DNA from 3 places in the Photobacterium atrarenae genome. Region 1 is predicted to be linked to each of the others. Evidence: predicted binding sites of a transcription regulator. Region 1 holds the regulator's gene; each other region holds the start of a gene.
What was found. The regulator CRP, encoded in region 1, controls carbon source genes, mostly activating them, when cyclic AMP is high. The targets are predictions, from matches to a motif close to TGTGANNNNNNTCACA.
Positions count from the first base shown of each region.

Region 2: the regulator CRP is predicted to act here: its motif matches at 3,918-3,933, upstream of dinG (ATP-dependent DNA helicase DinG).
Region 3: the regulator CRP is predicted to act here: its motif matches at 5,416-5,431, upstream of gltB (glutamate synthase large subunit).

Region 1 covers NZ_CP101508.1:242,191-250,244, reverse strand. The annotation lists gene NNL38_RS01205 (TIGR02444 family protein) at 1-229, shown strand, start outside; gene NNL38_RS01200 (hydrolase) at 280-1,257, shown strand; gene NNL38_RS01195 (YheU family protein) at 1,354-1,572, shown strand; gene NNL38_RS01190 (phosphoribulokinase) at 1,681-2,550, shown strand; gene NNL38_RS01185 (OsmC family protein) at 2,613-3,017, opposite strand; gene crp (cAMP-activated global transcriptional regulator CRP) at 3,291-3,923, shown strand; gene NNL38_RS01175 (hypothetical protein) at 4,146-4,364, shown strand; gene NNL38_RS01170 (DUF1338 domain-containing protein) at 4,455-5,249, opposite strand; gene astD (succinylglutamate-semialdehyde dehydrogenase) at 5,296-6,756, opposite strand; gene astA (arginine N-succinyltransferase) at 6,773-7,789, opposite strand; gene NNL38_RS01155 (aspartate aminotransferase family protein) at 7,927-8,054, opposite strand, start outside.
Region 2 covers NZ_CP101508.1:852,351-860,404, forward strand. The annotation lists gene NNL38_RS04260 (histone deacetylase family protein) at 1-377, opposite strand, end outside; gene priC (primosomal replication protein PriC) at 381-932, opposite strand; gene NNL38_RS04270 (sulfite exporter TauE/SafE family protein) at 945-1,718, opposite strand; gene dinG (ATP-dependent DNA helicase DinG) at 1,748-3,826, opposite strand; gene NNL38_RS04280 (porin) at 4,364-5,317, shown strand; gene NNL38_RS04285 (YccT family protein) at 5,415-6,053, shown strand; gene NNL38_RS04290 (TraR/DksA family transcriptional regulator) at 6,176-6,538, opposite strand; gene NNL38_RS04295 (YbaN family protein) at 6,933-7,340, shown strand; gene apt (adenine phosphoribosyltransferase) at 7,574-8,054, shown strand, end outside.
Region 3 covers NZ_CP101508.1:2,876,380-2,884,433, forward strand. The annotation lists gene arcB (aerobic respiration two-component sensor histidine kinase ArcB) at 1-2,048, opposite strand, end outside; gene NNL38_RS13455 (diguanylate cyclase domain-containing protein) at 2,183-4,012, opposite strand; gene mnmL (tRNA modification radical SAM protein MnmL/YtqA) at 4,072-5,004, opposite strand; gene gltB (glutamate synthase large subunit) at 5,639-8,054, shown strand, end outside.

The DNA.
Region 1 (8,054 bases):
CCGGGCCATGCGCCGCGCACTCAAACCCCAGCTCGACCGCCCGGGCTATCAGCAGCTGCTCGACTTTGAACTCACCTTAGAAAAACGCCAGCAACAAGCACTGCTCGACCAGCTGGCGCAGCTGCCCTTGCGCCGGGAGGCCTCTGCCAGCAACCTGCAACAGTACGCCCGCACCCTGGCCGTACCGCTTGATCTGCTCCGCCGGCTTCAGGGCTACGACGCAATCTGAGCCGCAGTTGTGCTATAACACCAAGAACTCAACTCAATCAGCCAGCACCCATGACTCCTTTTGAACCGGCCAGTGGCCTGCGCAACGCCCATCTGCAAACCCTGCTGCCGCGCCTGTTGCGGCGTACCCCGCTCTTTACCCCGCAAACTCAGCGGATTGAAACCCCGGACGGGGATTTTCTCGATCTCGCCTGGACCGGCCCCAGTGACAGCTATCCGGGTGATCAGCCGATCCTGGTGCTGTTTCATGGCCTGGAAGGCAGCTTTCACAGTCCGTATGCCAACGGCCTGCTCTATGCGGCAAAACGCCGGGGCTGGCTCGGGGTAATGATGCACTTTCGCGGCTGCAGCGGCGAGATCAATCGCCTGGCACGCAGTTACCACTCAGGCGAGACCAGTGATGCGACTTTCTTCCTGCGCTGGCTACGACAGCAGTTTCCCGACAACCCACTGTGGGGCGTCGGCGTCTCGCTCGGCGGCAACATGCTGGTCAACTACCTGGCCGAGCATCAAGATCGCAGCGAGCTTGCCGCAGCCCAGGTGATCTCCCCGCCGCTGAACCTGGCGTCCTGCTCGGCACGGATCGAACAGGGCTTCTCACGGCTCTACCAGCAATACCTGCTCGGCTCGATGAAGAAAAACCTCAGCCAGAAAGTCCTGGCGCTGCCGGAGGAGATGCCGCTGGCCCTCGAGCAGGTCGATGCCATCCGCTCCCTGCGCCAGTTCGACGACAGGGTCACCGCCCCCCTGCACGGCTTCAAAGATGCCGAGGACTACTACCGCCAGTGCAGCGGGCTCGACAAGCTCCAGCACATCACCATCCCGCTGCGGATCATCCATGCCGCCGACGATCCGTTTATGACCCCGGCCGTGATCCCGCGCTCCCCCTTGCCTGACAACATTGACTACCACCTCAGTCCATATGGCGGCCATGTCGGGTTCGTCGCCGGATCGTGGAACAAGCCACAGTTCTGGCTTGAACACACCGTCCCGGCCTGGTTTGAAGCCCGTACTGGGCACAGCACCTGAACCCGTCGCGCTCAAACCATGGGATGAGAACTCTACAAGCGATGAAATTGTCAATATAATCGACGTAGTATCTGACATTGCGCGTAGAGTTTTACCATGATTATTCCCTGGCAAGAGATCGACCCGGACACCCTGACCAACCTGATTGAGCACTTCGTGCTGCGTGAGGGCACCGATTACGGTGAGCAGGAGCTCAGCATGCGCGAGAAGGTCAGCCACGTGCGCCAGCAACTGCAGAGCGGCGAAGCGGTGATTGTGTTCTCCGAGCTGCATGAAACGGTCGATATCAAACTTCGCCGCCAACTGGGTACGTAACGTTCCGCGATCGCGGCAGATCCCCTGCAATTTTGACAATCCGGCTTGACCTGCCCCCTGCTCGCCTGTTAATAACTCTTTCCGTTATTGTTAACGACAGGGTTTGTCATGTCTGCAAAACATCCAATTATTGCAGTTACGGGGTCTTCGGGCGCCGGAACGTCGACCACTTCCGAAGCCTTTCGCAAAATGTTCAACATGATGGGCATCAATGCGGCCTGGCTGGAAGGCGACAGCTTCCACCGCTTCACCCGTCCGGAAATGGACGTCGAGATCCGCAAGGCAAAAGAACAAGGCCGGCACATCAGTTACTTTGGTCCCCAGGCCAATGACTTTGCCCAGTTGGAGAACTTTTTCCGCCAGTACGGCGACGACGGCAGCGGGAAATTTCGCCGCTATCTCCACACCTTTGACGAAGCCGTGCCCTATAACCAGATGCCGGGCACCTTCACGCCCTGGCAGGATCTGCCGGAAAATACCAATGTGTTGTTCTATGAAGGGCTGCACGGTGGGGTGGTGGATGGCGATGTCAACGTCGCCCAACATGTGGATTTGCTGATCGGCATGGTGCCGATCGTTAACCTGGAATGGATCCAGAAAATTGTCCGCGATACCCGCGACCGCGGCCACTCCCGGGAAGCGGTGATGGAGTCGGTGGTCCGCTCGATGGATGATTACCTCAACTACATCACCCCGCAGTTCTCCCGCACCCACATCAACTTCCAGCGGGTCCCGACGGTCGACACGTCCAACCCGTTTACCGCCAAGGCGATCCCCAGCCTGGACGAGAGCTTTGTGGTGATCCGTTTCCGCGGCATCAAAAATGTCGATTTCCCGTATCTGCTGGCAATGATCCAAGGCTCGTTCATGTCGCGCCACAATACCCTGGTAGTGCCGGGCGGCAAGATGAGTTTCGCCATGGAGCTGATCATGCGGCCCCTGATCCAACAGCTGATCGAAACCGGGAAGATTGGCTAAGCCAACGACGGCCCTGTCACCGGGACGTGACAAGAAGGCAGCCCTTCTCGTCACGTCTCCGTTTAGGCCGGAACCACTTCCCAGGAGTGGGTCATTTCCACCCCTTCGCCCAGCATCAGGCACACCGAGCAGTATTTCTCCAGCGAATCGGCTACAGTCTTGGCAACCAGGGCTTCATCTAAGTCGTGACCGGTGACCACAAAATGCAGGTTAGCCGTGGTAAAAATCCGCGGTGCCTGCTCCCGGCGCTCGGAGGAAATTTGCGCTTCACAGCCGGTAATTTTCTGGCCGGCAGATTTTAGCCCGTCCACCACATCAACCGAGCTGCAGCCACCGGCGGCCATCAGCACCAGCTCCATCGGGCTCGGTGCGGTCGCCCCGCCATTGCCATCCATCACCACACTGTGGCCGGAGTTGGACTGACCTAAAAACGTCATCTCTTCGACCCATTTCACTCGCGATTGCATTGCTTACTCCTTACTGCTGACAGGGGTTTCAGACACTATCTCACAAGTGTGTGATCATGTGCACAGTTACAACGGCAAAATGCCAATTTCAGATAGATCAATATCAAGAAAAACCCGGCGAAAAAAGATAAACTCTCAACTAATTATTCACGTGAGCTTGCAGCCCAGCGGCTGACTGGCATATCCTAGTCGGCGAACAATGTTATTGTGATGCCCAGCCGCGAATTATAGGGATGTCATTGCTGGGCAACAAACGCAGAGGAAGTTAGTAATATGGTTCCAGGTAAACCTCAAACAGATCCAACGCTAGAGTGGTTTCTTTCCCATTGCCACATCCACAAATACCCGTCAAAGAGCACTTTGATCCATGCCGGCGAGAAAGCAGAAACACTCTACTACATCGTCAAGGGTTCTGTTGCCGTATTGATCAAGGATGAAGAAGGCAAGGAGATGATCCTGTCTTACCTCAACCAGGGCGACTTCATTGGCGAGCTGGGCCTGTTCGAAGAAGGCCAGGAGCGTACCGCCTGGGTTCGTGCCAAGACCCCATGTGAAGTGGCTGAAATCTCCTTTAAGAAATTCCGTCAGCTGATCCAGGTCAACCCGGATATCCTGATGCGTCTTTCTGCGCAAATGGCGAGCCGCCTGCAAGTCACCAGCCAGAAAGTCGGTGACCTGGCCTTCCTGGATGTGACCGGTCGGATTGCCCAAACCCTGCTGAACCTGGCCAAGCAACCAGATGCCATGACCCACCCGGACGGTATGCAGATTAAGATCACGCGTCAGGAAATTGGTCAAATCGTCGGTTGTTCACGTGAAACCGTCGGCCGTATCCTGAAGATGCTGGAAGAACAAAACCTGATTTCAGCCCACGGCAAAACCATTGTCGTTTACGGCACTCGCTAAACGCCGACCGCTCAATCGTTCAAAAGCCGCACCCCGTGCGGCTTTTTTCATCGCCGTGATTTGGACCTAACTTCCGGCGCCTCTCCGCCCTTGCACTCTGCATATTTGCTGCTAAATTGAGCATATCAATGGGATCAGTATCCTCCGCCATTGCGGCCCGATAGCAACGCAGCAACTGGCGAACGATACCAACCACATCAACAAGCAGCGGAAAGTCACGATATGGATATCGAGCGTTTTGCCCCCAACACCAGCACAACACCACCAGCCGTTTTGCAGGCACTGCCCGCCACCATCGAGATGACCGGCTTTAGCGACCCGCGCCATTACCTGGAACAACAACCGCCGCTAGATCCCGAAAGCCGCCACCAGGATCAGGAAAGCGACTGGGTGCCACCACTCGACAACCAGCACGAGCCATTACCAACTTTACTCACTTAGAAAAAAACAGCCAGGGTAGTTACCTTACCCTGGCTGCTGAGTGCTCAGCGAAACGGTTCGCGCTTCGCCGGATATCTGATGATCACGCCATCACTGATTTGTACTTTCGAAGATCTTATCGGCTGATGCTTCGACAAAACCGCGATACAGCTCGCCATCTTCGGTCGGATAGCGCTTGGCGAACTCATAGAAGCCGCCCGGGATCTCACGGATCCCATCCAGGAAGCTCACCGGTACCCGATCGGCCATGGTCGATGACTGCTCCAGCAGCACTGCCGGGCTGCCTTTCACTTCACCGCCCGCTTCATTGATCGCAAAACCATTATGACGCAGCAAGTGATTCACCTCGCGTACCTCAGTAAACTGCTCCAACTGGTTGACGCTGACGGTAAAGTGGTTAGCACCAAAGCCATGGGCCGCAACCCAGCCGGCGTACTCACTTTCCGCCGACAACAGCTCATAGGTGGCATAATCGAGATCCCACAACCGGCCACCGTAGAGGAATGCCGGATCCTTCAGCGCCGCATCCGGCACCTGGTTCACCAGATCACGTACCGTCTGCTGCAGCAAGGATGAGAACTGACCCACCAGCAACTCACTGATAAACACCTTCGGCGCCGCCGGATTCGGGTGCTCGAAGTGCTCGGCATACAGCTTTTTCGCTTCGAAGTGGTACTTACCGCAAGGCTTATAGCCAATGGCGATAAATGGTGCCGCCAGACGATCCAGACCGACCTGCGGCAGGTTGAATGTCCGCAGCGCGATATGATCGTTGAGCAGGGGTTCATCTTCCTCGAGCAGGTCATGGACCTGCGCGGCTGATGGACACAAGCGCTGGGTATAATCCTGCCACAGCGCGTTAAACAATTGCTCGACCCTTTCCATGATACTTGTTCCCCTTACCTAATCGCGGTGTCGCGGCCGGCGCGACTTACATAGTGATCCCCGGCGACAATTGTGCCGGCAGTTCGGTGTGCTCGCCTTCCATTGAGGCCATCGGGTACGCACAGTAATCGGCGGCATAGTACGCGCTCGGACGCAGGTTACCGGAAGCGCCCGGACCACCGAACGGCGCATCACCGCTGGCCCCGGTCAGCTGACGGTTGCGATTCACAATCCCGGCACGAATATGGTCGATAAAGTACTGCCATTCATCGTCCTGGGTGCTGACCAGACCAGCTGACAGGCCATAGCGCGTGTCATTGGCCAGCTCAACCGCTTGCGCCAGATCGTCATAGCGTGCAACCTGCAGCAGCGGACCGAAGTATTCTTCATCCGGCAGCTCAGCAATCTTGCTGACTTCGATGATCCCCGGTGTCACCACCGCCCCCTGACCACGCTTGGCTTCCAGCAGCATCTCACCACCCAGCTCAACCAGGTTGGCCTGGGCACGGATAATGTTGTCCGCAGCTGCAACCGAGATCTGCGGGCCCATAAACGGCTGCGGTTCGGCAAACGGGCCATCAACGTTGAGCTGAGACGCCGCTTCAACCAGACGCGCCAAGACAGCATCACCTTCAGGGCCTTTCGGCAGGTACAGACGACGGGCACAGGTGCAACGCTGACCGGCACTGATAAAGGCCGACTGAATAATAGTGTAGACAGTGGCATCGAGCTCGCCATAATCTTTGGAGATCACCATCGGGTTGTTGCCGCCCATTTCCAGCGCCAGCATTTTACCCGGCTGACCGGCAAACTGACGGTGCAGGATATGGCCGGTATTGGCACTGCCGGTAAACAGCAGGCCGTCAATGCCATGTGAGCCCGCCAGGGCTTCACCGGTCGCACGCGCGCCCTGGACCAGGTTGATCACGCCATCCGGCAGGCCGGCCTGTTGCCACAGCTTCATGGTTTCTTCCGCCACTTTCGGCGTCAGATCCGACGGCTTGAAGACCACGGTGTTGCCCGCCAGCAAAGCCGGAACAATATGGCCGTTGGGCAGGTGGCCCGGGAAGTTGTACGGGCCGAAGACGGCCATTACGCCCAGCGGACGGTGGCGTAGCACGGCTTGGGTACCGCCGGCAACTTCTTTCTGCTTATAGCCTGTGCGCTCTTCATAGGCGCGCAGGGAAATGGCAATCTTGCCCACCATAGCGCCGGCTTCGGTGCGGGTTTCCCACAACGGCTTACCGGTTTCTTCGGCAATCGTCCGGGCAATGTGCTCGCTGTTCTCTTTCACCAACTCAGCAAACCGTTCAACAATTGCCCGGCGCTCGCTCAGATCGGTCTTGCGCCAGCTCAGTAGTGCCTGACGGGCACTGGCAACGGCTTGCTCCACCTGCTCAGCCGTCGCGCTCTGGCCCTGCCAGATCACCTCACCGCTAAATGGGTTAAGCGACTGCATCGCTTCGCCTTGGCCAGGTTGCCATTTACCCGCAATCCATTGTGTCATGATGTTCTCCCGTCTGTTATTGCTCAATCAGGCGAACCTGATCGCCCGCTTGTACTTGCAGTGCTTCTGCCATTTCAGCGCTCATCACTGCCACTTGCTTCTCGCTTTGCAATGCCACCTTGCCAACCACGGCACGGAAATTCTCGAACGAGGTATTACTGAGGATACAATCGCCCCCATCGACCACCTCGCCGATGGCAACGGTCAGGCGCTGAGAATGGCGGACCGACTCGATATGGCGCACGTCACATTCCACCGTCGGGCCGGCATCAAAAATGTCAACATAACCCTTGCAGCTGAAGCCTTCTTTTTCCAGCAGGCGCAGTGCCGGCCGGGTCTTTTCATGCACCTCGCCAATCACTGCCTGGGCTTCCGGGCTCAGCAGGTTGACGTAAATCGGCAGCTTCGGCATCAGATCGGCGATAAAGCCTTTCTTGCCAATCCCGGTCAGGTAATCGGCCAGGGTAAAATCAATGGAGAAGAAATGCTCTTTGAGCCACTCCCAGAATGGCGAGTGGCCTTCGTCATCAGAAACGCCACGCATTTCCGCAATAATCGTCTTATCAAAACGCTCCGGGTGTTCAGCCAGCATCATGAAGCGACACTTGGACAGCAAACGGCCGTTCAGTCCTTCCCGCCACTGCGGGCGCAGGAACAAGGTGCATAGTTCGCTCACCCCGGTGTAGTCATTGCCCAAGGTCAGGGTTTTCACCACATTGTGGACGTTGAGGCGACGGGATGAATGGACCACGGTGCTCAAATGATAAGTATAAAATGGGGTGTCCAGCCCGACGGCAGCTTCAATCGCTGTCGTACCGGCAATCTCTCCGGTTTCCGTATCTTCCGCAACCATCAGGTAGCCTTCCGGCCCCGGCTTGGTCACTTGCTTGGCAAAACTTTCTACCGAATGGGCGATCCGATTGCTCAGGATCTCTTCATTGACCGGTAGTGAGGTAAAACCATGCCCAGACTCTTCTGCACATTGCATCAGCGCCGGCAGGTCGGCTTCTGTAATCGGACGAATAACCAGCATCGCACTCCCTCCAGATGCAGGTAGCGGCATGACGCCACTAACTTATCGTTATAAATTGGTGTGGGTGACCTGTCTTCTACGCAGGCAAAAACGCAGCGGCCAGCTCCTGTCAGCCGCTGCAATCAATCAGATAGGACTTATTGGTATAGTTTGGCGATTGCACGCTCCAGACGTGCCAGGCCTTCATCAATGTCGGCTTTGTCAATTACCAGCGACGGGGTAAAGCGCACCACGTTAGCACCGGCAACCAGTACCATCAGGCCTT
Region 2 (8,054 bases), 610 kb from region 1:
TGGTGGGCATGGTGATAGCCGCCGCTGAGGTGAATACCGATCCCGTGTCGATGGGCAAGCTCGACAGTGAGACGGGTACCGGCTGTGGACATCATCGTCCGCGCGATCAGCTGCTCACTCCAGGGAAAACCAATCCGGCGCATTTTGGCGGCTGGCAGGGTATTGTTGACCAGAGCGTCGATATAATCCGGATGGTGTAACCCTTTCAGCTCATCGGGCTGGATTGGACTCGGTTGGTGGAGCTGGATATCGTCTCGCTGCAGGATATTGAGCGCATCCAGATGCTGGTAGAGCCGGCGATACTTGCTGATCGGATAGCGGTGATTGGCCGGCAGCTCCAGTGCCGAATAAATCGGGTGATAGACCAAAGGTAGCATCAGTTATCCTTTGCGCTCCCGGGCGCTGATTTCTTGCTCAATTTTCGCCAGTGCAGTTCGGCAGCGCGACAGCCTGCCTTCCAGTGCCAGCACTTCTTTTTGCAGTTTCTGTTGCTCCGCCAGCGTACGGCATTGGCCGATCAGGGCTTCTTTATCGCGCTGCATGGCCGCCAGACGGCGCTCCCAATCCTGATGCTGGGCCAGATCCTGGTACAGCTCGTGGATCGGGCGTCGCTGTTTGTACCGGGGTTTCGGTTCGCGCCGGCGAATTTGCTGGGTGGCCAGTTCGCGCTGTATGGCCTGGATTTGGGCGATCACTTTTTCGCAAATGTGCTGGGTGCGGCTCGGGAGCAGCTTTCCTGCCTTGTGCTCGCGTTGCAGGGCGTTGATTTCGCTGCGAACTTCATTGACACAGGGAGTCAATAGTTTACTGCGGCAGAAAAATAGCTGCTCATCGAATAAGGGACGAGAGGCTTCTCCCCGCTGGCGGTCGATCTTGGCTGCTTCAACCGCAAGTTGTTCAAGAATGGCTGTAAAACGGTTTAAATCAGGCATAGAGGACGTTGCTTATAACCAGGCTTGCCAGGCAAGTTTGATCGCGAGAATGATCACCACGGTGACAAAGACCGGGCGGATAAACTTGGCGCCGAAGCGAATCGCGGAATGCGCACCAATGTAGGCACCCAGCATTAAGCATATGCCCATGGTGAGTCCGAGGGCAAAATTAATGTGCCCCAGAACGGCAAAGGTGATCAGTGAGGTCAGGTTGCTGGTAAAGTTCATGGCCTTGGCCAGCCCCGAGGCCATCAGGATATCCAGCCGATACAGCGCCATATTGGAAACGGTCCAGAATGCCCCGGTACCGGGGCCGGCCAGGCCGTCATAGAAGCCGAGGCTGGTCCCTTGCAGCCATTGTTTTTTACGAAATGTCCGGCATCGGTGTGGCAAGCGGTTGGAGTGAACTTTCGGATGCGGGTGCCACACCGTGTATACTGCAGCGGCCAGAATAATCAATGGTAGGACTTTTTCCAGCCAGTCGGTACTGATGAGATCGACTACCAGCGTGCCGGTGATAGCACCGATCAGAGTCGCCAGAAAAGATGCTCGCCAGAAGCGCGGAGAAAACAGCTGCTTGCGGTAGTAAGTCCAGGCCGCTGTTGACGAAGCAAAAGTCGCGGCCAGCTTGTTGGTGCCCAAGGCAATATGCGGTGGCAGGCCAATGGAGAGCAATGCCGGAACCGTCAGCATCCCGCCGCCCCCGGCGACGGCATCAATAAATCCGGCTGCAAGAGCCACCAGACCGAGGATGAGGAGCATACTCGGTTCAATCATTTCTATCATTCAGTATTATTCTTAGCGTCAAATATCGTTCAGGTGTATTCGATAACCCGTTTAAATGGCGGTAATGAATCGAGCAGTGCTTTGCCGTAGCGGCGGTTGATGATCCGGCGATCAAGCAGCACGACTCTACCAGAATCTTGCTCCTTGCGCAGCAGGCGTCCGGCGGATTGGATGAGTTTTTTACTGGCTTCTGGCACGGAAATTTGTAAAAACGGGTTCCCGCCCCGGCTTTCGATATACTCGGCATGTGCTTCTTCTACCGGTGACGTCGGGACCGCGAACGGGATTTTGGTGATGATCAGGTTGGTGAGCAGATCGCCGGGCAGATCAAGTCCTTCAGAAAAGCTGCCGGTACCAAATAAAACGCTGGTTTTACCTTTTTTACAGTTTTCTTTATGTTTTTTTAGGGTAAGGCTGCGGGATTCTTCACCCTGGACCAAGAGTTCCCATTGGTTTTTCTTCATCAGGGGCTTCAGGGCTTCAGCGACCTGATTCATCTGCCAGTAGGAAGAGAACAGCACCAGGCTGGATTTTTCGCCTTCCAGATACTCCGGCAGGGTTTTGATTAACAGGTCCGTGAACTGCTGGGCCTGAGGTTCCAGCGGCATCGCCGGGATCACCAGCCGGGCATTATTCTGGTAATCAAAAGGGGAGGCCAGGGCCAGAAAGCGGGTTGCATCTTTGTCGAAGATCCCGGCCTGGCGGCAGAAATAATCAAACTGGTTCAGCGCCCGCAACGTTGCCGAGACCAGAATCGATCCCGCCGCTCGGCTCCAGAGCAGCTGATCCAGGCGGTGCCCCACTTCCAGCGGGGACACTTCGATGATGTAATCATCCTCCCGGTCCGGGCTTTTTTCTATCCAGCGGGCCAGCGGTGCGCCCTTGTCCTTGTTAGGCTGGGCCATCAACAGCCAGACTTTTTCCAGGTTTTCTAATCGCTGTAGGTAAAAACCAGACTCGGCCAGGGCCTGATCGCCCAGGCGCGGGCTGACCTCGCTTTCCTTGACTCGCTCGGCAATCAGGTCATGGATTTTACCTAATGATTTGGCGGCTTTCTTGCTGGCCTCTTTGCAACCCTTGGCTTCTTCTTCCAGCCAGGAAGGCAACTCGCCATGTTCAAACCGATAGACACCGTCTTTGTTGAACATGGCCGGATCAATCTGAGCCGAGATTTGTCGCAGTGTCGGGATCAGGTGACTGATGGCCTCACTCAGGGCGCTCTGAAAACGGCCGGCTTTTTGATAATCCGCCACTTCGGCCAGTTTGCTGATCGACTGATTGAGTTTTTCCAGCCAGTTGGCCGCCCCTTTGAGGCTGGCGGCTGCGGAAGAGAAGTCCCGTGCGACTTGGGGCAGGTGGTGGGCCTCGTCAATCAGGTAAATGGTTTGTTCCGGCTCGGGCAAAATAATCCCGCCACCGAGCTCAATGTCGGCCATCAGCAAGGCGTGATTGGCGACGATGACATCGGCTTTTTCCAGGTGTTCACGGGCTTTGCTGAACGGGCAACTGCGATGCTTGGGCATTCCCGAATTGCAGCTGTGTTTATCGGCCACAATTTGCTGCCAGACGCGATCGGGGATTGATGTCGGCCAGCTGTCCTTGTCGCCATCCCATTTCTGACTTTCCAGGGCTTTTTGCATCCGTTTGAGCAGGTCAAGGTCGGACTTTTTCGGTTTTTCTTCCCAAAGCGCGACTTGCTGGTCGCCACCAGTGATACAACTTGCTTCCAGCTTGTGGCTGCAGCAATAGCGTTGGCGCCCTTTGGCGAGGATAAAGCTGAATTCTTTCGGGAAAATCTGATTAAACAGCGGCAGATCCTTGTGGATGAGCTGCTCCTGCAGCGCGACTGTGGCGGTGGAGATTAGGATTTTTTTGTTATTGAACAACGCAAAGGGGATCCCGCCCAGCAGATAGGAGAGTGATTTACCAATCCCGGTGCCGGCTTCGGCAACCAGCATCCGGTGCTTGGCATGATATTCACCGGCCAGGGTTTTGGCGATTTCAGCAACCAGATAGTTTTGCGCGCGCCGGGGAATAAAGTTATCGAGCTGGATCCCCAGGTTCTCATAGCATTGTTTGATATCACGTTTTATCTGGTTGTGTAACATATCTGAAACTTTGTAAGGGCAGGGAGACGCATTATAGCACGAACATCTGAGTGTGAGCGGCAGCGTGTTCTGAGCATTAATTTAAACAAAATGCGATTTTGCTCACGAAAATAGATTGAACCTGACCAGGCGATCCTGTGCATGCCTGTTTAAACAAGGAATTAACTATTTTGAATGGTGTTTTTTAGTTTTTTGTTCTGCGTCTTGTTACTTTTTTGCCTTTTTTTAGTGTTTTTATGTGTTTCGGGCAGGGTCGTAAAAGAGTCATCTGTGTTGGTAATGACGGCTGACGGCAAAAAATGAACATTGTCAGTATAGATAAGTCATTGATATATATATCTTTTGATTTTTCTTGAGGTCTTTTTTAGATTATTTGACATGGAGATAAAAGTTCTGTCAGGATGAGCTCACAAGTTACTGACCTGCGGTTCATTCCTGGCTTTATGTGGTACAGGAATCCATGAGCCGCAGGGATATAAAGAAAAGGAATTCTGGAAACAGGAATTCCATTCCAAATAAGAAAAGGCAGTGGATATCATGAAAAAGACACTTCTAGCACTATCAGTACTAGCAGCAGGTTCTGCAAACGCAGGCGTTAACCTATATGACCAAGACGGCGTTATCGTTGACTTGTCAGCAGCTGCTGAGGTTCAGTACTATCAACCGATTCAATCAGAAAACTCTAACGACGATGCAGGTCTACACCTGGATGATGGTGACCTGGCACTGAACACGACTGTTGCAGTGACTGACGACCTGAATGCCATTGGTGGTGTAGCTTTTGCGTTCGAAAAAAGCGATGTAACTAACGATGAGCTGTGGGTTGGTTTCAGCGGTGAGTTCGGTGAACTGACTTTCGGTCGCCAGCTACTGATCTCTGATGACGCAGGCATTGGTAAAGATTATGAGCTGGGTTTCGAGCAAATTAGCTTTGGCGATACTGAAGGTTCAGAGACTATCAAGTATGTGTTTGACAACGGCCAGTTCTACTTTGGTCTGTCTCACGATCTGGATGCGGAAGGTGCTAGCCCTGCAACTGATTTCCTAAACACTAACGGCACAATTACCGATGGCCGTCTGGGTGCTCGTTTTGGCGATTTTGATGTACGTGCTTATTACTACACATCTGAAACTGCCTCAACTGCGGCGAATAAAGTTGAAGTCGATGCTTTCAACTTGGAAGGTCAGTACGTAATGGGTGCATTTGCGTTTGCTGCATCTTACGGTAACGTTGAGGCGGAAACAAACGGCGCAACAGCTGAAGTTGATCTGATTGAGTTGGCTGGTTCTTACACACTAGACAAAAACACTTTTGCTCTGGGTTATAACCGTGCTGATATCGATGGTGGTGACACTGTTGACAACATCTACGGTAACATTACCCACCGTCTGCACAGCAACGTAAAAGTTTACGCTGAGCTGGGCTGGGCCGATGCTGACAATGCTGATCTAGACCTGGGCTACCTGGCAGGTATGGAAGTACTGTTCTAAGGTGTCTTGACCTGAACACTGATAAAAGCCGCCTTCTGGGCGGCTTTTTGCTATTCTTGGGGCTTCGATTTGATGTCCATCGGGAGAAGGGAGAGAGATGAAGACGTTTCTATGGGCTGTATTGTTGGGACTGCCGGCGGCCTTGCAGGCTGCAACTTTAACGGTTGGCGAGAATATTGAGCTGCTGGTGGTGGATGGGAAAGAGGTTGAGAGCTCGTTCTGGTCACCCACTCAAAGCATTGAGCTGGCACCGGGCAAGCACCAGGTGGTGGTCCGCTATGACGGTGAGCTGAAAAATGGCTCTAAGAATGCGATGTATACCACGCGGCCTTATCTGTTTGAGCTGGAGGTGCCGGTGCAGGATGCCAGCATCGCAATTCCCCGTTTGACCACGTTATCGCAGGCGAAGGCGCATTTTGAGCGTGGTCCTGAGTGGTCGCTGGCGTTGGCGGATGGCTCCATGAAGCCGCTGGATTACGTTGAGCTGGAAGGAAAGGGGTTTGGTTCTTTCAGTAAGATGGAAGAGCTGGTTGCGGCCTATAACCGCCGGCACGGGATCACGTTTGAGCAGGGCTATGCGGTCGATCTGACCCAAGCGACGCTGGAAGTAACAGAGCAGGGAGAAGTCTCGCTCAGCGGTGATGCCCTGGCGCAGCTCAAACTCTGGTACAGCAAAGCGGACGCAGAAGAAAAAGCAGCATTTAAGGCATGGGCTGCTGTCCAGGATGCTTTGTAATCACGTCTGGGTAATCACGCCTGGCGGGGGCTCAGCACGGCTTGGCCGAGAGGCGACATAGGCTGCAGCGCGCTGCCTTTAGGACGCGACGCCTCAGGACGTTCCATGACAGAGCCACAGCGTTAATCGTGATGATAGCGACTGTGGCTTCTGCAGGCGTGGCAGCGTGGCTGCGCCGGATCGGCTTCCAGTGCCGCCAGTTCGATGGTCTCTTCGCAGTCTGTACACAAACCATACATTCCCAGCTTCATCGCACAAATGGCGGCATCCACTACCTCCAGTCGTGCCGCTAAGTCATGCAGGTTACCGAGATAGGATGCGCCGGCTATCTTAATCAGCGCATTCAAGTCAGCCAGCTCAATGGCTGTGGTCGAAGGCACCAGCGTATTGAGTACCAGTTCGTGTTTCAATTCGTTGAGCAGGGCTTCATGCTCCTGCTCCAGTCTGCGTTTTAACTGTTGATAGGCTCTTTCTGACGTTGTCATCGTTTTTGTATTATGTTTAGGAATGGTCAGTTCAGTCTAAAACGCGTGACGGGATTGATTGTGATTTGAATCAATTCTTTATACAGTAACCTGTGCAAATCCCTACTTTTGGCAGGTTTTTGTCGCTTTCTTGATCCGATATAGTACTGCCCGCGAAAGATCTGTGGCCAATGAAGCTTCAGGCAATCAGCAAAGTCAGTTATATTCAATATCGAAGAAGGAAGTGATTCATGGAGCAGGATTTTAAAGATCCGTATAGTTTTAAGTATTTTGTTGGTTTTCTGGTTGTGATGGGGCTGCCAACGCTCCCAGCCATTCTGACCTGGCTGGGGATCCTGGGCCAGTAAACGAGACCGGGCAGAGCATTTCACGCACCTGCCAGTCAGGAGGGGATGTGAAACAAGTGATCAGGCAAGCTTTTTTGCTGACCATCGGGTGGCTCTGCGTCGGGTTGGGAGTGATTGGTATCTTTTTACCACTGCTCCCAACCACACCTTTTTTGCTATTGGCCAGCGCCTGCTTCATGCGGGGCTCACCACGCTTGAGCCGTTGGCTGCATCAGCACCAACATTTTGGCCCCATCTTACAAAACTGGCATCAGCATCGTGCCGTCTCTCGTTTAGTGAAACGCCGGGCGAATATCACCATGGTGCTTAGTTTCCTCCTGTCTATCTATTTAGTGCCCTTACTCTGGCACAAAGTGATGCTGGTCTGTATGGCGACGGTGTTGCTGATCTGGTTTAATCGCCTGCCGGTGATGGAGCCTCCCCGTGTCTCTCCGGGGTCCGGCCAGACCGAATAAACCAGCTTCAAACAACCATGGCTGAGCAGATCCCGGCCATTAGTGCTTCCCGGTGATCCCATGATTTGATGCAAAACAAAGAATCCTGCGTATCAGTTGCCCCGGTTTGTGAAAATCACTAGTATTTGAGGCCGAATTGACTTGGCCTGCTGCAACAGATGTTGCCCGGCAGGTTTTTTAGTGAGCGAAAGCGCACTGTGTGGCATCTCATCACGGTGTAATGGAAAGCGATTATGACTCAAGATAACCATGCATTGATCAAGAGCCGTGCTCTGATCAAGGGCAGTATTCAATCTATCCCGGATTACCCGAAACCAGGCATTTTGTTCCGTGATGTGACCAGCCTGCTGGAAAACCCGGCTGCGTTCAAGGCTACGATGCAAGTCCTGATTGAGCAGTATAAAGGAAAAGGCATTACCAAGGTAATTGGCACCGAAGCGCGCGGATTTTTGTTCGGCGCACCGTTGGCGCTGGAGCTGGGGGTTGGTTTTGTGCCGGTCCGCAAGCCGGGTAAGCTGCCGCGTGAAGTGATTGGCGAGAGCTATGAGCTGGAATACGGTCAGGATACCCTGGAGATCCATGTCGATGCGATTGAAGCCGGCGATAAGGTGTTGCTGGTCGATGATCTGCTGGCGACCGGCGGGACAATTGAAGCGACGACAACCCTGGTGCGGCGTCTGGGCGGTGTGGTAGAAGATGCCGCGTTTGTCATTA
Region 3 (8,054 bases), 820 kb from region 1:
ATTTCCAAATCCAACAGCTGGTTGATCTGATCGTCACTCAGGTGATCGCCTGCCGGCGTCGGCTCGGCATCGGACGCCGCCTCCTCAGCGCTCTCTTCGTCATCCAGCGGACAAGTCAGCACCAGGCGAGAGATCACATCCGAAATCGCTTTCACGCTCAGGGGTTTGCTGAGCGCATCATCCATCCCTTTTTCCAGATACTCCGCCTTGTCTTTGATCACGTTAGCGGTCAACGCCACCAGCGCCGGCAAATGGTCATAGCGCTCACGCAGCTGGCGGGCAATATCAAAGCCGGACATGTCCGGCAGCTGAATATCCAGCAGCACCAGGTCATAATCATCCGGATTGAATTTCTCCAGCGCCTCATCGCCGCGCATGGCAATGGTGACCTCATGCCCTAAGCTCTCAAGCAGCGCCTTGGCCACCGTAATATTGAGCTCGATGTCTTCGACCATGAAGATACTCAGGCTCATCGGTGACGGGGCCGGCAGCGATTCCTCCGGCTCATGTCGCTCAACCACCGGGGCACAAATCGTCACGGTAAAGGTGCTGCCTTCACCGACTTCCGACGACACAGTAATATCCCCGCCCATCATCTGCACCAGCTGGCGGGAGACCGCCAGGCCAATTCCGGTACCGACGGCATGGAGGTTATCGCTGTCATCTTTGACCTGATAATACATCGCAAAGATCTTATCCAGCTCAGCGGGCGGGATCCCGATCCCGCTGTCTTCGACCTCAAACGTAATATGTGCCTGCTGGTCGACGACATCGCTGCTGATTGACAGCACCACCCCGCCTTCTTTGGTAAATTTGGTGGCATTGCTGATCAGGTTCCACAGCACCTGGCGCAGCCGGGTCCCGTCAGCCTCGATACAGGCCGGCAGCTCCGTCAATTGCTCCAAATCGAACCGTAGCCCTTTCTGCTCAGCCATCAGCGCCGAGATATTGCCCATCTCCTCAACGAACTCGGCAAAATCAAGCGGTTTGGGCAACAACTCCAGGCGGCGGCGATCGGACTTATCCATATCGATAATGTCATTGAAAATATTGCCCAGGGTGATCGCGCTGACATAAATCGTCCGCATGTAGCCGCGCTGCTCTTGATTGAGCCGGGTTTCCAGCAGCATTCGGCTCAGCCCGACAATCCCGTTCAGCGGGGTTCTCAGTTCATGGCTGATGGTCGAGATAAACGCAGTTTTATCCCGGCTGGCCTTCTCCTGGGCATCCTGGTACTGCTTGCGCTCAGTAATATCGCGGCCAAAGCCCATCAGTCCCAGACGCCGCCCCTCGCGGCTGTAGAACGGCACTTTACGCAGCTCAAACACCGCCTTGCGACCGTCGGGATATTCCAGCCACTGCTCATAAGTCAGCGACACGTTCTGGTTAAACACCTGCTGATCAGTTTCGACAATCTTACGGGCGATGTCTTCACTGTAGACATCCCACGGCGTCAGACCGACCAGCTGTTTTTCGGTCCTGCTGGTCAGCTCCTCCATCGCCCGGTTACAGCCGGAGAACTGGCCTTTTTCATTGCGGTAATAAATCAGATCCGGCGAGGCATCGAGGAAAGATTTGAGCAGGGCACTCTGCTCCGCCAGTTCCAATTGGGCATTCTCCCGCTGGTAGACCTCATTTTCGAGATCCAGCATCGCCTCTTCACGCGCTTCCTCGGCTTTTTTCCGCTCTTCAATTTCCTGATTGAGTTGGGTGATATTTTCCTGCAACTGCTTATTGAGCTGCATATCGCGCGAGCGCATCTCTTCAAGTTTGGTCACCAGCTTCGACAGCCGCTGGCGCGAGTCTTCCAGCTGATCGACCACCACCGAGAGAAAATAGACCGCCCACGGGGTGATCAACAACCCGAAAAACACCGAGCGGACAATATCGATGTTCAGCACTTCTCCCTGAAGCACCAGCGTCACCCCGACCTGAACCACCACCGCCAGGGCCACCAGCGCCAGCGCCAACAGCAGGCTGAAGCGGACAATGCCGAGCTTCACCAGCAAATCGACATAAAACTGAGCCAGCACCTTGATTTGTTTCATTCTTTATTCCTGCTCATGAAAGGCTACGCCTATGATAATCATCCCGAGGCAAGAACCAAAGGAGATCCCCCACAGATATCAATCAGCCTGCAAAATGCAGGCTGATTGATTGGATGTATTTCCGGCACTTGCCCTTATGCGTGGTCGCCGCCAGTCATCACCATGGTACAATTTCGCCCGGCCGCTTTGGCTTTGTAGAGGGCAATATCGGCCATTTCAACCAGATCCCCGTAGTCCTGGGTCGGCAGCGGCGTAATGGTCGCGACCCCCAGGCTCACCGTCAGCTGATTGCCCACGCCCGAGTATTCATGAACAATACCTTGCGCAGCCAATTGCTGGTGCACCTTCTCAGCCACCACCAACCCACCAGTCTGGTCGGTATTGGGCAGCAGGAAGGCGAACTCTTCCCCACCGTAGCGGGCCACTTCGTCAGTCTCGCGCCGGATCACATCACGAAAGACCTTGGCAACTTCCCGCAGCGCATAGTCCCCTTGCTGATGGCCGTAGTTGTCGTTAAACGCCTTGAAGCTGTCAATGTCACAGAGGATCAGCGTCAGCGGTTTCTGCTCGCGGATATGACTGTGCCAGAGTTTGCGCAGCTGCTCATCAAAGTAGCGACGATTGGCCACCTTGGTCAGGCTGTCGACAAAACTCATTTCCTCCAACTCCATGATCGCATCGGCCAGTTGCTGCTCGGCCATCCGACGCTCGGTCACATCCCGGGCCATCACCAGCACCCCCGGCACCCCATCAGTCGGATCCCGATAGGGGGTTTTCACCATCTCATACCACACCGGGGTGCCGTCTTCGAGGATCACATAGTCATCTGCTTTGACCGTCTTGCCCTCCTCAAGCACCTGGCGATCCGCTTCCTGAAACTCCTCCCACTTATCCGGCTCCAGCACATCCGCAGCCGATTTACCCAACAAGGTTTGCTGGGTATAGCCCAGCGCGCGGGCAAACGGCTCGTTACAACCGACATAAATCCCGTGCTCGTTATACAACCCAATGGGATCTGAGCTGGCCTCAAAAATCGTATTGAGCAGCGAGCTGCGCTGGGCCAGGGCCTGCTCGGTGATCTCCCGCTTCTCGATCTCCTGTTGCAGGCTCTCCTGCATATCATGCCAGTCCGTCACATCATGGCTGATCGACAGGGTGCCAATTACCTCGCCGTGATCATCGATCAATTGGGTTTTGTTGGTTTCGAGTAAGCGGCTGGTACCATCCGGTGCCGTGGTCCAGGTATGCAGCGGATGCAGGGAAGACGCCGTATTCTCATCTTCCATCACCCCTTCTTCAAACCGGCCGCGCCAGAAGCGATTGAAGGCTTTGTTGGTGCCGATGATCTCACCGCGGTTGTTCTGGTAGTACACCAGCTCGGATAAGGAATTGAGCACCTGCTGGAAAATCCGCTGCTCCTGTTCAAGCTGATCGGGCGAGGCCGGTTGCTGGGGCGGTTGAGACAGGTAGAGCAACCAGGCCGCCTGCCATTTAAAACGGATCGGTTGCCCGGAAACCGCCAGCGAGAGAGTATGGCCGGGCTTGATCCGGAGCGCCTCGGGGGCATTTTGAAACCCACGGCGATACGGCAGCGGCCGGAGGTAATCGCACATCATCTGGGCGGTGATCTCATCCGGGTAGCGATAGCGGCTACCCAGCTTGCGCACGCCGATCAGCTCACAGCAGCGTTTGTTAGCATAGAGCAGGGTGCCGTCCTTGCGCCGGATAATCGCCACCGCCAGCGGCAGGTCAGTGAAAATGGTTTGCAGCCGACGAAACGACGCCGCATCGAGATGCAGCACTAACATCACCAGCAACCCGCTGCCGATGACAGCCCCCGTAACGAGCAGGGCCGTCAGCAACACCGGGTTGCCGACACGATCAATTGCCTCAGCGGCCTGCCCGACCGCCGGGAACATGAATAGCACAGCCAGCCCGAGCAGGTGGCGAACAAAGAGCAACATGCTGATTTTTCTATCGTGGCGAAAAATGAGCCGATAATCTAACACATTTCATACAAGCGCTATAGCGCAGACCGAGAGATAAATGGTTGGTCCAGCACACTGCCCTGAGCGCCATCCCGGCTCAGTTGCCTGCTGATTTCCGTCATCGCCAGCCAGCGGTTCTCGCACCACGCAGGTGCCAGTAAAGTCGGTTTTCGGGCACTGGCCGACACCCGGTGGTACACCACATCCGCCGGGGTTTGGCGGATCATCGCACTGGCGATATCGACATAGTCAGCCAGGCTGATCTCGCCCAGCCGCCCGGCCTGCCAGGCCTTGGCCAGGGTACTGCCGCGGACAATATGCAGCGGATGCAGCTTGATACCATCCACGCCGGCCGCCACAACCTGGCGCAGTGTCTCCAGGCATTCGGCTTCCCTTTCGCCCGGCAGTCCGACAATCAAATGACAACAGACCTTCAACCCCAGCGCCCGGGCCTGCTCGGCAACCCGGGCATAACAGGCAAAATCATGGCCACGGTTAATACGTTTGAGAGTTCTGTCATGTGCGCTTTGCAGTCCCAGCTCGAGCCAGATCTCATAGCCCTGGCGACGGTAACCGGCCAGCAATTCAAGCACCGCCGGCGGCACGCAATCGGGCCGGGTACCGACGCACAGGCCGACAATATCAGCGGCGGTCAGCGCCTCTTCATACATCACCTTGAGCGCCTGGACCTCGGCATAGGTACTGGTATATGCCTGAAAGTAAGCCAGATAGCGCTTCGCCCGGTTCACTTCCCCCGCCCGCGCCTGAAGCTGCTCACGAATTGGCAGAAAACGGGCTTGCTCATCGGCAAACGAGGCGACGTTACAGAAGGTACAGCCTCCCCGGCCAATCGTCCCGTCCCGGTTCGGGCAGCTGAAGCCACCGTGCAGGGTCAGCTTATGGACCTTTTCCCCGTACCGATGCTTTAAATCCTGTCCGAACGTGTTAACGAGTTCATGCAGTTGCATGGCATTCCCCGAGTCATGAATGAGAGCCGCGCAGGTTAACACCAAAAAACAGCCGAATATTTGTGCCAAAACAATAAACACGTCGCGCCAAAACAACAAAAAGAGCTATGGATGACAGTCCGGTGTAGCACTCGAAGGGCGTGTAATTAAAAAACAACAAAATGAAACACTCTTGCAGCAAATTTAGCGGCATAAATGACTATTCAGGTCGGGTGCACTGCTCACATTATTCAAAATGAGAGGTATTATCGAATAAACAACCGATTACAACCGCTACCCATTCACCACCCCGGCAATTTTATGCAGACACCCCTTCAATAATTGTTGGTAATTAACAAATCAAAAATGTAGGATAGTTACAGCTGTGCGCATTTTATGAACAATAAAAATGACGGAATCACCCTACTTTTTAGTGATTTCTGTCACATCACCAGTGCAGCTGTAGCACTTTTGCTAACCAGGACAGAGGTGCTACAGAATTAAGTTTGCTATTGATTTGAAACATCATCCCACAGCAAACACACATTGCCCGGGCAGGACAAACCGTCCTTTTATCCCCTGCAATGTCATAACACCAATTAGGGATAACTCGGGCTTCTGGATTGAGGCCTGTTGAAACTGGAAGGAAGTATCTATGACAGATCAAGCGCAGAAGGCTCAGGGACTGTACGTGCCTGAACTCGAGCACGATGCCTGTGGTATCGGCTTTGTCGCCCATCTCAAAAACCGTAAATCCCACCAAATTGTCACCCAGGCATTGGATATGCTGGCCCGGATGGAACACCGGGGTGGCCAGGGATGCGATCCATGCAGCGGCGACGGTGCCGGTATTTTGCTGCAAAAGCCTCACGAATTCCTGCTGGAGGAAACCGTCAAACTCGGCATCCGCCTGCCGGCCTTTGACCAGTACGGGGTTGGCGTCGTCCTGTTCCCGAAGGACGAAAACAAACGCCAGCAATGCCGCGATATCCTTGAGCGCAATGCCAAGCGCCTGGATCTGGAGATTATCGGCTACCGGGTCCTGCCGGTCGACAATTCGATGATCGGCGCTGATCCGCTCAGCACCGAACCCCAGTTTGAGCACGTATTTATCACCGGCGGCCCCGGCCTGGAACCGGAAGCGCTGGAGCGCAAGCTGTACGTACTGCGAAACTACACCGTGCGCGTGTGTCTCGAAAGCGTTGCCAATATTGGCGATGATTTCTACATTAACTCTCTGTCATACAAGACGCTGGTGTACAAAGGCCAGCTCACCACCGAGCAAGTCCCGCAGTACTTCCTCGACTTACAAAACCCGACCATGGTGACCGCGCTGGCGCTGGTTCACTCGCGCTTTTCAACCAATACCTTCCCGAAATGGCGTCTGGCTCAGCCTTTCCGTTACATCGCCCACAACGGTGAGATCAACACCGTGCGCGGCAACCTGAACTGGATGAAAGCCCGCGAGGCGATCCTCGAATCGGATTTGTTCACCCGGCAGGAAATCGACATGCTGCTGCCGATCTGCCAGGAGGGCAGCTCGGACTCGTCAAACTTCGATATGGCGCTGGAGCTGCTGGTGCTGTCCGGCCGCAGCCTGCCGCATGCGCTGATGATGCTGATCCCGGAAGCATGGCAGGAAAACAAAAACCTGGATCCCAAACGTCGGGCGTTCTACCAGTATCACGCCAACATCATGGAGCCTTGGGACGGCCCGGCCTCGGTCTGCTTTACCGATGGCGTTCAGGTCGGTGCGACCCTGGATCGCAACGGCCTGCGTCCGTCACGCTATACCGTCACCAAAGATGACTTCCTGATCATGGCCTCAGAGTCCGGCGTGGTAGAAATCGAGCCGGAAAACATTCATTTCCGCGGCCGCCTGCAACCGGGCCGGATTTTCGTCGCCGATCTGGAGCAAGGCCGGATCATCTCGGACGAAGAAGTCAAAGATACCATTGCCTCGGCGCAGCCGTACGAGCAGTGGGTACAGGACAACCTGCTGAGCCTGAAATCGCTGCCGGATGCGGATAACCGCCACCATCAGCCGACGCCGGAGCGTCTGCTGCACCACCAGCAAGCCTTCGGGATCAGCTCTGAAGAAGTCAACGACATCATTGTGCCGCTGGCCAAAACCGGTTACGAGCCGCTCAGCGCCATGGGCGCCGACTGGCCGCTGGCCGTGCTATCGCATCAGTCACAGCATCTGTCAAACTACTTTAAGCAATTGTTTGCCCAGGTCACCAACCCACCGATCGACCCGATCCGCGAGCGGATGGTGATGTCGCTCAATACTTACCTCGGTAAAGATCAGAACCTATTGGCTGAAACCCCGGACCACTGCCAGAAAGTTGAGCTGGAATCACCGGTGCTGAGCAATGCCGAGCTGGAAAAACTCCGTGCCATCGACAACGAGCACCTGCAGGCTAAAACCCTGGATATCGTATTCCGCGCCAGCGGCGAGCCGGGCAAGCTCGAGCGCGCGCTGAAGCGGATCTGTCAGTACTCGGAAGATGCGGTGATCGACGGCTACTCGATCATCATCCTGACCGACCGCGCAGTGAACTCCAACCATGCGGCCATTCCGGCGATGCTGGCGGTCGGTGCGGTTCACCACCATTTGATCCGCAAAGGCCTGCGCGCCAAGTGTGACATCGTGGTCGAAACCGGGGATGCCCGCGAAACCCACCACTTTGCCACCCTGGTCGGCTACGGCGCCAACGCCGTCAACCCATACCTGGTTACCGAAACCCTGGTTGATCTGCAACGCACCCGCAAGCTGGATCCGGCGCTGTCAGTCGACGAGCTGTTCAACAACTACCGCAAGGGGATCAACAGCGGCCTGCTGAAGATTTTCTCCAAGATGGGGATCTCAACGCTGCAGTCCTACCACGGCGCACAAATCTTCGAAGCGCTGGGGATCAGCAAAGCGGTGGTCGACAAATACTTCACCGGCACCGTGTCGCGGATTGAAGGCCTGACCATTGACGACATCGCCAAAGAAGTACTGATCCGTCACCGGGTCGGCTACCCGACCCGGGAAATCCCAATCCAGATGCTGGATGTCGGCGGGG